Regions from separate parts of the Streptosporangium sp. NPDC049046 genome, predicted to be linked through region 3. Evidence: riboswitches for the same ligand, from Rfam matches in the RefSeq annotation. Region 3 holds a riboswitch; each other region holds the start of a gene.
The links. Region 3 has a riboswitch for S-adenosylmethionine ahead of AB0B96_RS12935 (glutathione S-transferase C-terminal domain-containing protein). Riboswitches for the same ligand answer to the same signal wherever they lie in the genome.

Region 1: linked by a shared signal. The riboswitch ahead of thrC (threonine synthase) and the one ahead of AB0B96_RS12935 (glutathione S-transferase C-terminal domain-containing protein) in region 3 are both predicted to bind S-adenosylmethionine.
Region 2: linked by a shared signal. The riboswitch ahead of AB0B96_RS11975 (aminotransferase class V-fold PLP-dependent enzyme) and the one ahead of AB0B96_RS12935 (glutathione S-transferase C-terminal domain-containing protein) in region 3 are both predicted to bind S-adenosylmethionine.

The regions. Positions count from the first base shown of each region.
Region 1 covers NZ_JBEZEZ010000033.1:64,132-68,444, forward strand. The annotation lists gene AB0B96_RS34085 (MoaD/ThiS family protein) at 1-182, opposite strand, end outside; gene thrC (threonine synthase) at 205-1,494, opposite strand; SAM riboswitch class I at 1,509-1,649, opposite strand; gene AB0B96_RS34095 (S1 family peptidase) at 1,931-3,475, opposite strand; gene AB0B96_RS34100 (RNA polymerase sigma factor) at 3,705-4,262, opposite strand.
Region 2 covers NZ_JBEZEZ010000007.1:142,715-147,027, forward strand. The annotation lists gene AB0B96_RS11965 (cytochrome P450) at 1-683, opposite strand, end outside; gene AB0B96_RS11970 (TerC family protein) at 703-1,650, opposite strand; SAM riboswitch class IV at 1,892-2,007, shown strand; gene AB0B96_RS11975 (aminotransferase class V-fold PLP-dependent enzyme) at 2,060-3,358, shown strand; gene AB0B96_RS11980 (NADH-quinone oxidoreductase subunit D) at 3,376-4,313, shown strand, end outside.
Region 3 covers NZ_JBEZEZ010000008.1:9,485-13,797, forward strand. The annotation lists gene AB0B96_RS12925 (ABC transporter substrate-binding protein) at 1-108, opposite strand, end outside; gene AB0B96_RS12930 (FAD/NAD(P)-binding protein) at 105-1,862, opposite strand; gene AB0B96_RS12935 (glutathione S-transferase C-terminal domain-containing protein) at 1,859-2,794, opposite strand; SAM riboswitch class IV at 2,834-2,946, opposite strand; gene AB0B96_RS12940 (DUF402 domain-containing protein) at 2,999-3,520, shown strand; gene AB0B96_RS12945 (ABC transporter permease) at 3,541-4,290, opposite strand.

The sequences.
Region 1 (4,313 bases), on a different contig from region 3:
ACGTAGACATTGACAAAACGTCGGATCTTTCCCGATTCATCGAGAATCCGGGCACCGATCCCCGGGAAGTCCGCGTCGAGCTTCTGAAGAACATCGCGCAGGGTCTCGCCTTCTCCGTTCACCTCGGCGGCACCATCGGTGTAAGTCCGGAGAATCGTCGGAATCCGCACAGAAACGCTCATAATTCAGTACCTTTCACGATTTCTAGGCGATAGCCGCACGGAATGCGTCAAGAGAGGGTCGAATCACTGCGGTCGGGCGCGCCTCCGCGGCCACCGCGTCCAGGGTCTTGAGACCGTCGCCGGTGTTGAGGACCACGGTCTCGGCGTCGGGGTCGAGCGTGCCCGAGGCGACCAGCTTGCGCAGCACCCCGACGACGACGCCTCCCGCCGTCTCGGCGAAGATGCCCTCGGCCCTCGCCAGCAGCCGGATCGAGTCGACGATCTCGGCGTCGGTGACGTCCTCGACCGCGCCGCCGGTGCGGCGGGCGATGTCCAGGACGTACGGTCCGTCGGCCGGGTTACCGATCGCGAGCGACTTGGCGATCGTGTCCGGCTTGACCGGCCGGATCACGTCGTGGCCCGCCTTGTAGGCGGAGGAGACCGGGGAGCACCCCTCGGCCTGGGCGGCGAAGATCTTGTACGGCCTGTCCTCGACCAGGCCGAGCGCGATCAGCTCCTTGAAGCCCTTGTCGATCTTCGTGAGCTGCGAGCCGGAGGCGACCGGAATGACGATCTGGTCGGGAAGGCGCCAGCCGAGCTGCTCGGCGATCTCGTAGGCGAGCGTCTTGGAACCCTCCGCGTAGTACGGGCGGAGGTTGACGTTGACGAAGCCCCACTGGTCGCCCAGCTCGTCGCCGATGAGCTCGGAGCAGAAGCGGTTCACGTCGTCGTAGGTGCCCTCGATGCCGATGAGCCTGCCGCCGTACACGGAGGCCATCACGATCTTGGCCTGCTCCAGGTCGGAGGGGATGAACACGCAGGCGTCCAGCCCGGCCCGCGCGGCGGCGGCGGTCACGGCGCCGGCCAGGTTGCCGGTGGAGGAGCAGGAGAGGGTGTGGAAGCCGAAGTTGCGTGCCGCCTCGACGGCGATGGCCACCACGCGGTCCTTGAAGGAGTGGGTGGGGTTGCCGGAGTCGTCCTTCACGTGCAGCGAGCGGATGCCCAGCTCGCGGGCGAGGTTGCCGGCGTTGACGAGCTTGGTCCAGCCGGGTGCCATGTTGGGCTTGGCGGCCACGTCCTCGGGGACGGGCAGCAGCGAGCGGTAGCGCCAGATGTTGGTCGGCCCCTCGGCGATCCGCTCCCGGGTCACCCGCCCGAAGTCGTACGCGATCTCAAGGGGCCCGAAACACTCGGTACACGCGAAGCTGGGGCCGAGGTCGTAGCGGGCACCGCACTCCCGGCAGGACAGCGCCACGGCGGGGCCGAAGCGCCGGTCGCGCGCGCCGTCGGCACGAGCGGAGGAGGTGGTGTTCTCAGTGGTTGCGAGCGCCATGAAGCGAGGCCTTTCCCTCATCTTCGTCTGGACCACCCTGGTCACAGACCGGAATTGGCACCTGTCCCGGTCGACCTCGTTCAGATCACGGGTCGTGAACCGGGATGGTTGCCGGGGCTTCGCAGGGCCGGTCCCTCCACCCCTCTGGATGAGCAGATATTCAGTTGGAAACCTGACGCGCAGGTCTTGAGCACTCTACCCCGCCCTGCCGCCCTCCTGACTTCATGTCTCACTGTGCGAGATAAGGCGTGTTATCCAGCGGACAGCCGGATCCGTTCCTCCGCCCCCGAGACAGGCGGCGTGGCTGGAAAAACAGGTGAAAGGACAGGTGAGGCCCCCGCCGGACGGACGATCCTCGGTGATCGTCCGCCCTGCGGGGGCCTCACCCCTTCCGGTCGTCGCCGGACGCGCCCCGCGAGCGGCGTCCGGCGGGCGGTCACGGCACCTTGAACCTCAGGGTGTACGCGCCGGCGCCGGACGAGGAGACCACCCGGTAGCGGTAGTAGCCGGGCGTGCCGGTGTAGGAGATGCTCTCGTCGGGCCCCGGACCGTCCGAGGTGGCGACGACCGCCCAGCTTCTGCCGTTCCACTTCTGCAGATACAGGTCGAAATCGACGCCGTCGGCGCCGGCCAGGCAACCGGCGTGGACGCCCCCCGCGGTCGACCTGTAGTAACGCCCCTTCGGCTGGTAGGCGGACGCGCCGTCGGCGAGGGTACCGGTGTAGATGTTCGGGAAACCGGTGCAGCCTCCCGCGACCGGCGGCGGCGTCGAACCGCCCCCGGTGGTGGTCTTCAGGGTCAGGCCGTAGGTGCTGAGTATCGGGCCGATCGGCTGGAAGTAGGTGGTGCCGCCTTCATCGCAGTTGCCGGAGCCACCGGAGGTGACGCCCTGGGCCTGGTCGACGGAGATGAAGGAGCCGCCGGAGTCTCCGGGTTCGGCGCAGACACTGGTGCGGGTCACTCCCGAGACGGTGCCCTGAGGGTAGGTGACACTGGCGCCGCGCTGCTGGATGAGGCCGCAGTGCCACTCGGTGGTGGAGCCGGACCGGCAGACCGAGGCCCCCTCGATGGCGACCCGGGCGCCGGCTACGGGTACGGTGCCGCCCTCGCCGTTGTCCACCGCCGGGGTGGGCGTCCAGTCGGCGTTGACCGCGACCCAGGAGTAGTCGTTGCCGGGGAAGGTGGATCCCTGGAAGACGCCTTGAGGGGCTCGGTTGAAGCCGGTGGTGGTGTCGCCGGGCTTTCCGCAGTGGCCCGCGCTCACGAAGCCCGGCTGGGTGCCCTTGAACACGGGGAAGCCGATCGAACAGCGCTCCGAGGTGCCGATGTAGTAGGCGTTGCCGCCCACCAGGTCGTACAGGGGCAAGGGGGTCTCGCTGGAGGTCAGCACGATCACCGCGTCCCTGTCCACGTCGGTGCTCTCGACGAAGCTCTCGGCCGCGTCGGGCTTCGGCGAGAGGACGATCACCTTGTTCCTCTTCACGTCGATGAAGCGAGTACTCGACACGAGCGCCGAGGTATTGGCGGCGTCGAGCCTGGTCTGGATCGCGGCGAGCTCCGCCAGCGGCCTGGAGACGACCTCGGCCTCGGAACCCGCCGCGAGGATCGAGGGAATGTCGGTGGCACTGGTGGTGGCCGTCACCAGATTGTTCGCGGTGGCTCCCCGGAGCCAGACGCCGCCGAGACGGGGACCGAGCCTCCTGACCAGCTGCTCCGCGATCGGGGCGAAGCGTGCCTCGTTCGCCAGGCGCTCACTGGCCTCGGCGAGGGTGAGGCGGAGGTCGCGCGCGAGCGCCCTCACCATGCCAGGCGGCGGTTTCAGCGTGGCCGAGGCGACCGGCACGGCCGCGTCGGCGGACGGGACGGCGTGAGCGACCGGGGCGTCCGCCACCCGGCGTTCGGCACCGGCCGGCACGGCGGCCAAGGTGAGCGTGACGGCGGTCAGGGCGCATGATGCGATGAGGGCGTGTCTGCGGGACATGTGGATTCTCCTCGACCTTTGCCTGTGAAGCACGAGGGGAGACCACCACATGTCACCAATTGATCACGTGACGCGGGCAACGCCACTCTAGGTCAGGCAAGGCGACCGGAGCCGCGCGCCACGCGGAAGGTGTTCGCGAACAATTCCCATCGGCCACCCCGCCCCTCCGAACCACCCGCCCTCTCAGAAACCAGGGCACCCTTCCCGAACCGGGCGGCCGGGATCGGGATCAGAAGCCGTAGGCGTCGCCCAGGGCGCCCTGGACGTATTTGCGCGCCTGGTGGATGCGCGACTTCGCGGTGCCCAGCGGAATCCTGAGCTGCTCGGCCACCTCGTTGTAGTCGAGCTGGCAGATGTCACGCAGCACCAGCGCCTGGGCGAGCTCCGGCTTCTCGGCCTCCAGCGCCTCCATCGCGTCGAGCAGGTCCAGCCGGGACCCGGCGATCACGCTCACCCGGGCGACGTCCGGCTTCTGCAGCGGCAGCTCGTCCGAGCTCTGCTCGGCGGCGCGGCGCTTCAGCGAGCGGTAGGTGGTCCTCGCGCAGTTGGCCGTCACGATGTGCAGCCAGGTGCTGAACCGGGCACGTCCCTCGAAACGGCCGATGTTGCGCGCCACCGCGAGCAGGGTGTCCTGGCAGGCCTCCTCGGCGTCCTGCCTGAAGGGAAGGATCCGGCCGCAGTGCCTGAGCACGGCGGGCTCGATCCGCCTCAGCAGCTCACCGAGCGCGCGGTGGTCGCCCTGGGCGGCCGATCGGGCCAGGTCCTCGGTCGTCTCGTCCAGCGCCATCACGGGCCCCCATCAGCGGTCACGGTCGCTGGACATCCTATGGTCCGGCCC
Region 2 (4,313 bases), on a different contig from region 3:
TCGGTGAGCCGGTCGCCCTCGTCGGCCACCAGGGCGAGCGCGCTGATCAGGTCGTCACCGGGGTCGGCCCTGCGGGCGCGGGCCAGCTCGACGAGATAGGCGGAGAACTCCTCGGCCGCCCGTACGGCGGCGTGCTGGGCCTCGACCGACGGCTGGAGCTCGTACATGCCGCAGATGTCGGCCGACCAGGGGCGCAGCAGGTGCCGGTCGGCCTCGGGGATGCCGAGCATCTCGGCGATCACGGTGACCGGGAGCGGCTCGGCGACCTCGGCGATCAGGTCGCCTCCGCCGCGCTCGACGAAGACGTCCACGAGCTCCTCGGCCATGCGGGCGATCTTGGGGCGGAGGGCCTGGACCATGCGGGGGGTGAACGCCTTCGAGACCAGCCGCCGGAGCCTGGTGTGCACCGGCGGCTCGACGTCGAGCATCCCTGCCCTGATCACCCGCCAGAACGGGTCCTGGAACTCGGGGTCGTCCGGCCTGCCGAGCTCCTGGTGCGAGGCCACGTGCAGGTAGGACCGGCCGAGCCTGCGGTCTCGCAGCAGCGCGTTGACGTCGGCGTGCCTCGCCACCAGCCATTGGCCGGTCGGCTCGAAGAAGCCGACCGGCCGCTCCCGCCTCAGCTCGTCGTAGACGTCGTAGGGGTGGGCGACGAATTCCGGATTCCAGGGATCAAAGCGCACGTAAACATCGTAATCCTGGTCAGGAGTCGGGCCGCTTGTCCGAATTTCCCTTTTCGGGTGATTCATCCACTTCGCCCGCAGGACCGGTCCGGCTCGCCGGAACCCCCTGAGGCACCGCGGCCGCCGACGCCTCCGAACCGGCCCGATGCGTAGGATCCACCGAGTCCTTCGGGTCCTTCCGGTCCGTGCCGTCCACCGAGTCCGTACGACCCGACTGGTCCTCGGCACCGTAGCGAGAACGCAGCTCGACCGGCTTACGCCTGCCCGCCTTGCCGCGCATCCGGATGTTCAGCAGCTCCACCAGCAGCGAGAACGCCATCGCGAAGTAGATGTAGCCCTTGGGGATGTGCTGCTCGAACCCCTCGGCGATGAGCACGACGCCGATCAGCACCAGGAAGGACAGGGCGAGCATCTTGATGCTCGGGTGCCGGTCCACGAAGCGGCTGATCGGCCCGGAGGCGATCAGCATCACGATGACCGAGACGATGACGGCCGCGATCATGACGCCCAGCTCGTCGACCATGCCGACCGCGGTGATCACCGAGTCGAGCGAGAAGACGACGTCGAGGATCATGATCTGGATGATCACCGAGGTGAAGGACGCCGACACCTTGCCCTCGGAGTGGTGGGAGTCCCCCTCCAGGCTGCTGTGCATCTCGTGGACGCTCTTGCCCAGCAGGAACAGGCCTCCGAGTATCAGGATCAGGTCGCGCCCCGATATCCCCTGCCCGAAGACCTCGAACATCGGCGTCGTGAGCCTCACCACCCACGACAGCGCGAACAACAGGAGCAGACGGCTGAGCAGGGCGACGGAAATACCGATCTTGCGTGCCCTGTCACGCTGCGCGGGCGGGAGCTTGCCCACCAGGATCGAGATGAAGATGATGTTGTCGATCCCCAGGACGATCTCCAGGGCGACAAGGGTGAAAAAACCTATCCATATCTCGGGGTTGGTCACCCAATCCATGGCCTTCTCCTTCTTCGGCCGATTTCTTCGGCCAACGCTCGAACGCGCGATCATCCAGCCGGCTGAACCTTCTTCGGCTGACTCCAGGACGACCGGGAAAGGCCCCGAGTTCCTTCCTTTCATCACAACTCGCCGTCAATTCGCCGGACGCGCCCAGGCGCCCGCTCCTGCCCCGGATACCGGGACGATCACCTTTCGGACTTGCGGGCCACCGCGGGACGTCGGTTATAGTGCCTCCGTAGGTCATGAGTGCCAGTGACAAGCCCCGGCTCGCTGGCCGGCAACCCTCGCGTCCGCGGCGGGGTGCCCCGGGTGAGGACCTGGTCCGGCACGAGGTGTGCCGGGCAAGCGCGGGCTCCAGGCACCTATGCCATGGGTTGGGGTCCGATGACCTCGAAGGAGCCATGGCGTGTCCACCCTCACGATCAGCACCCCCGCCACCCCGGCCACCACCGCCGTCCCCGAGACCCGCGCGTCCGGTGACCGGCCGATCCCGGCCGTGCTCGGCTCGGACCTGGAGGTCCCGGTCAGGGGCGGCAGGCTCGTCCGCTACGCCAACCTCGACTACGCCGCGAGCGCCCCCTGTCTGGAGCCGGTGAGCGCCGCCGTCGCCGCCGCGCTCCCGGCCTACTCCAGCGTCCACCGCGGCGCCGGGTACGCGTCCCAGCTGACCACGGCCCGCTACGAGCAGGCCAGGCACACGGTGCGGGCCTTCGTGGGCGCCCGCCCTGACGACTCGGTGATCTTCACCCGCAACACCACGGACGCGACCAACCTGCTGGCCCGTAGCCTGCCCGAGGGCACCACCACCGTGGTCTTCGACACCGAGCACCACGCCTCGCTGCTCCCCTGGGAGCGGGTCGTGCGGCTCGCGGCCCCCGCCTTCCCCGGCGAGGCCGTCCGCGCCGTCGACGACGCCCTCGCCTCGATCGACGGCCCCAAGCTGCTCGTCGTGACCGCCGCCTCCAACGTCACCGGGGAGCTGTGGCCGATCGCGGCGCTCGCCCACATCGCCCACCGCCACGGTGCCCGCGTCCTCGTCGACGCCGCGCAGCTCGTCCCGCACCGCCGCCTCAACCTGACGGCCCTCGACCTGGACTACGTGGTCTTCTCCGGCCACAAGCTCTACGCGCCGTTCGGCACGGGCGCGCTGATCGGCCGTTCCGACTGGCTCGCCGACGCCGAGCCGTACCTGCGGGGCGGCGGGGCGGTGAAGGCCGTGAACGACGACGACACCGAGTGGCACGACGACCCCGAGGCGCGGCACGAGGCCGGAACCCCGAACGTGCTGGGCGCCATCGCGCTCGCCGCGGCCTGCGACGCGCTGTCCGCCACCGGCTGGACCCCACTGGTCCGCGAGGAGGAGCACCTCCTCCGGCGCCTGAGGGCGGGCCTCGCAGCTGTCCCCGGCGTCCACGAGCTGTCCCTGTGGGGCCCGGACCACCCGCGCGTCGGCATCGTCTCCTTCGTGGTGGACGGCTTCACCGCCCGCGAGGTCGCCGAGGCCCTGTCCGGCGACTACGGCATCGGGGTCCGCGACGGCAAGTTCTGCGCCCACCCCTTCGTACGGCACCTGCTGGGCGCCAAGGACGGCGGCTGCGACGACGTCACCGCCTCCGCCGTCCGCGCTTCCATCGGCATCGGTACCACCTCCGAGCACGTCGACCGACTGATCGGCGCCCTGCGGGATCTTGCCTCGCGCGGCTGACGTGACAGCATGGCCCTATGACTGAAGGCGCGCGCCGTGAGCTGAGCGTGGGGATGGGGGCTGGAGCCGAGGCCGTACGGGGGGCGGACGGCAAGGACCTCGCGACCGAGGACATGGTCCTCAACATCGGGCCGCAGCACCCGTCCACGCACGGTGTGCTGCGGCTGCGGCTCACGCTGGACGGGGAGCGGATCAGCTCCGCCGAGCCGATCGTGGGCTACATGCACCGGGGCGCCGAGAAGCTCTTCGAGGTGCGTGACTACCGGCAGATCATCGTGCTGGCGAACCGGCACGACTGGCTGTCGGCGTTCGCCAACGAGCTGGGCGTCGTGCTCGCGGTGGAGCGGATGCTCGGCATGGAGGTGCCGGCGAGGGCGGTCTGGACGCGCACGCTGATGGCCGAGCTCAACCGGGTGCTCAGCCACCTGATGTTCCTCGGCTCCTACCCGCTGGAGCTCGGCGCGATCACCCCGGTCTTCTACGCGTTCCGGGAGCGCGAGACCCTCCAGGCCGTGATGGAGGAGATCTCCGGCGGGCGCATGCACTACATGTTCAACCGGGTCGGCGGCCTCAAGGAGGAGATCCCCGCGGGGTGGACGGGCCGGGTCGCCCAGGCCGTGGCCGACGTGCGGCGGCGACTGCCCGACATCGAGAACCTCATCGCCGGCAACGAGATCTTCCTCGCCCGCACGCGCGGGGTGGGCGTCCTCGACCGCGAGACGATCATGCAGTACGGCGTGAGCGGCCCGATCGCCCGCGCCTCCGGCGTCGACCTCGACCTGCGCAGGGACGAGCCGTACCTCGCCTACGGCGAGGTGCCGGTGAAGGTCGTCACCCGGTCGGCGGGAGACTGCCACGCCCGGTTCGAGGTGCTGCTCGAACAGGTGAAGGTCTCCCTCGACCTGGCCGACGCCTGCGTGGAGCGGCTCCTCGACCTGCCCCCGGGGCCGGTCAA
Region 3 (4,313 bases):
GTTGTTCTGTACGGCGTTGTTCTGTACGGCGTGTTGTGCGGCGTTGTTCGGTACGGCGCGTCCGGCCGGCTCGACGACACGCCGGGTATGGCGATCGGGGTGGTTCACGCGACGTGCCGTCTGATCTGGGTTCCGGCGGCCTCGGAGAGCACGATCCGGGCGAGGGCGTCGGCGTGGCGGAAGAGCGGGGCGTTGAGGCGGGGCCTGGCGAAGCCGGCGGTGGCCCTGCCGCCCACGACCCAGGGGCCGAGGGCGAACCTGCGGGGGTGCGGGCTGCCTGACCTGTCGAGCAGGCGGCGGTCCGCGGTCCGCACGTTCACCAGGCCCGACTCCTCGTCGAGCTCGCCGCGGTCGCGGAGCGCGCTGATGAGCGGGTCGACGGCCCGGCTCACGCTGGGCGCGGGCAGCCGGGCCTCGACGAGGGTGGTGGCCGCGACGCCGCCGGGCACGGTGGGGCTCTGTGCCCGCCAGCGTCCTTCATGGTGGTCGACCTTGAGGTTCGCGCCGAGGAAGGTGACCACTCCGGCCCTGGCGAGGGCGCGCATCTCCTCCAGCCGGGGTCCCGGCGGGCCGCTCGCGACGTAGCTGAAGAAGCCGCCGAACCACGGGTCGGAGATGCCCAGCTCGGCGAGGACGCCGTAGACGGAGAGCAGTCCGAGGATCATGGCGTGGTCGGCGCTGTGCGTGGGGTCGGAGCGCCGTTCCAGGTCGACGGCGAGATAGCCGTGCATCCACTTCTGCAGGCCCGCGTGGTCGCCGAACCGGATGCCGTCCAGCGGCCGGTCGAGCCGGTCGAAGTCGAGCCGGTCCGGGTGCCGGGGCACGGCCTGGCGGATCAGCTTTCGCATCCCGAGGCTGCGCCACTCCTCGGCCGCGAAGCCCTCCTCGAACTCCTCCCAGCCCAGCTTGACGCGCTTGGGGTGGGCGGTGATGAGCTCGTGGTAGTACGCGAAGGCCAGTTCCTTGGCGACCAGGGGCCACACGTCCCTGCGGAAGTCCCACGGTCCCTCGCCCAGCGCCTCGCGGGTGAGGAAGCGCGGCACCGGCGGGCGGGCGCCCTTGAAGGAGTAGCCGGTCTTGGAGTGGTACGGCACCCCGCGCCGCGAACCCACGTGCAGGAGAGGCTCCTGCCCGCTGGGCAGGTAGACGAGCTCCCCGTCGTACTCGCGGACGAACCGGCCGCCCCGGCCCGAGGTGAGCAGCACCATCAGGTCGACGAAGGCGAGCCCCATCCCCCGTACGATCACCGGCTCCCTCGCGGGGATGCCGTCCAGGTCGAGGTCCGCCGCGTAGCCGGTGGGTAGATAGCGCAGCCCCGTACGTGTGGCGAGGCGGGCCAGCGTGCCCTCCTCGCTCGTCGGGGTCACGTCGCCGTGTCCCTGGGCGAGGATCACCGCGTCGACCTCGATCGTCCCGCCGTTCTCCAGCTTCACCGCCTGGCCGCCGGGGACGTCGGCGAGGTCGACGGCGCGGGTGGCGTGCACGTGCACCCGGACGCCGCGCGGCGCGGTCGCCACCGTGTGGCGGAAGACGTGGGAGAGGTAGCCGCTCTGCGCGGGGCGGGTGGCGAACCTGCCGGGGTCTCCGCCGAGCCATTCGGCCAGCGTGGGACCAGGGCGGATCGGTCCCTCGCACCGCACCGACTCGTCGGTGAAGAGCGTCACGTCGGCCGCGGTGGAGTTCATCCAGAGCAGGTCCGGCTGGTCGCGCCGCCAGACGCGCCCGCCGCCCGGCGGGTGGGGGTCGATCACGTGGACGTCCAGCGACGGCCAGCCGAGCAGGTCGGCGGCGTTGGCGCAGATCCGCTCCACCAGGCAGGTGCCCGTCGGTCCCGCGCCGACGACGGCGATCGAGGCGCTCATACGGCGGCTCTGCGGTGCGGCTCGTCCCAGTCGGCGTACAGCGGCTCGACCGGGACACGCCAGGGGTCGGTCTCGCCGCGGAAGGGGGAGATGACGGTGAAGTCGGTGTTCTCGCGGAAGGCGGGGTGGGCGTACAGGTCCCTGGCGTAGGCCCACAGGTTGGTGAAGACGGTCAGCGGGCGCTCGCTGATCCTGGCCGCCGGGTTGTCGCTCAGGTCGAAGCGGAGCAGGGTCGGCCAGAGCCGTACGTCCGCCTCGGTTATCCCCGAGCCGAACAGGTACCTGCGGTCGGTCAGCCGGTCGTCCAGCTCGTCCAGGAAGGCGATCACCTCTGCGCGCGCCTCGGTGTACGCGGTCTCGGTGGCGGCCGACGCCACGCGGCCCGCCGCCGTGTTGACGATCTCGTAGATCCTCGTGTTGAGCTCGTCGATCTCCGGCCTGAGCTCCTCGGGGTAGAGGTCGGCCTCTGGGTCGCCGCCGAACCGGGTGGCGAGGTCGATCGTGATGTCGGGGAAGTTGTTGCTGACGATGCGGCCGCTCGTCCTGTCCCACAGGACCGGTACGGAGACGTGCCCGTCGAAGCCGGGCTCGGTCGTCTCGTACGCCTGCCGCAGGGTGGTGAAGCCGTTGACCGGGTCGGCCCCGCGCCGCTCACGGAAGGCCCACCCGCGTCCGTCGCGCTCGTCGTCGACGTAGGAGAGCGAGACCACGTCCTGGAGTCCCTTGAGGGAGCGCACGATGGCGGCGCGCTGCGCGTACGGACAGACGGCCGCGACGTAGAGGTGGTAGCGCCCCGGCTCGGCGGGAAAGGCGGTCGTGCCGATCCGCCCGGTGAAGGGGTAGCGCAGGCCGGGCCTGCCACCGGGCCGGTAGTGGCCGTGGGTGTCGAGGTCGACGGGGCTCGCGTGGTTCAGTGTGCTGCTCTTCGGCATCTGGCGCTCCCGGACATGTCGTGGTGACCCCGGTGAGGGGGTCCGCGCTTGCGGCACGCCCACCGTGCCGCCTGGTCTCCCCCGGGGGCACCCCGCCGCGGTGCGAGGGTTGCCGGTCAGCCAGCCGGGGCTTCGCACTGACACTCTTAACCTATTTAGAAGGTAGGAAATACATAGATCTCTGTCAAGCCTTAATGTCGGGGAATGTCCTATGAGAGCGTGAACGTGGTCTACCGCAAGTACGACGGGTCACTGCACTGGCACCACCGCGGCCTGCTGCTCGGCGAGGACGAGCACGGGGTGTGGACGGGCTGCGTGGCCAACTCCAGCGGCCACAAGGGCGACGGCCCCGCGGTCGCCTGGCCGCATCCGTTCGTGATGCTCTTCCCCCGCGACGCCTGGTGGACGGCCGCGTTCAACACGGCACCGCACAAGCACGAGATCTACTGCGACATCTCCACGGTGCCGCGGTGGAGCGACGGCCAGGTCACCATGATCGACCTCGACCTCGACGTGATCAGGGTCCGCGAGAACCTGCTGAAGGGCCGCCGGAGCCGGGTCTTCCTGGACGACGAGGACGAGTTCGAGGAGCACCGGGTCAGGTACGCCTACCCGCCCGACGTGGTCGAGAGCGCCCGCGCCTCGGCCGCCTGGCTGATGGAGGCGGTCACCACCCGCACCGCCCCCTTCGGGGACGCGCCGCACTGGCTCACCCTGGTCAGCTGAGCGCGTCCCCTCCGGCCACCTCAGGCGCGGTTACGGAACAACCTGCCGGACAGCAGCGCCGAGACCAGCAGGAAACCGCCGCACCAGGCCAGCGCCTTCCACGGGTCGCTCCCCACGGGCGTGTCGAGCAGCAGGCCGCGCACGGACTCGATGATCGGCGTGGCCGGCTGGTTCTCCGCGAACCCGTGCAGCCACGCGGGCATGGTGTGGACCGGGACGAAGGCGCTGCTCGGGTAGGGCAGGAACATCACCGCGAAGGTGAAGCCGCCCGCGGCCTCCGGCGTCCTGGCCAGCAGGCCGACCACGGCGGAGACCGCGGAGACGGCCAGGACGAACACCACCAGGATGCCCGCCGCCGCGGCCCAGCCCGCCAGGTCCGCGTCCGCCCGGAAACCGAGCAGGAAGGCGACGACGAACACGATGACGAGCGAGGTGAGGTTGCGCACGGTGCTGGCGGCCACGTGCCCGCCCAGGAACGCCGCCCCCCCGATGTCCATCGACCTGAACCTGTCGACGATCCCCCGGCTCATGTCCTGGCTGACGGCGACCGCGGTCAGGGAGGCGCCGTAGGAGGCGCACATGACGAGGACGCCGGGGACGGCGTAGGTGACGTAGTCGGTGCCGGTCTGGATCGCGCCGCCGAACAGGTAGACGAACATCAGCATGATCATGACGGGCAACAGGAACGAGGTGATCAGCGCGTCGAGGTTGCGCAGCGACAGGCGGACGGCGCGGTCGGTCATGACCGGCCAGGCGACGAGCTCAGACACCGGCCCGCCCCCCGCACTCGACC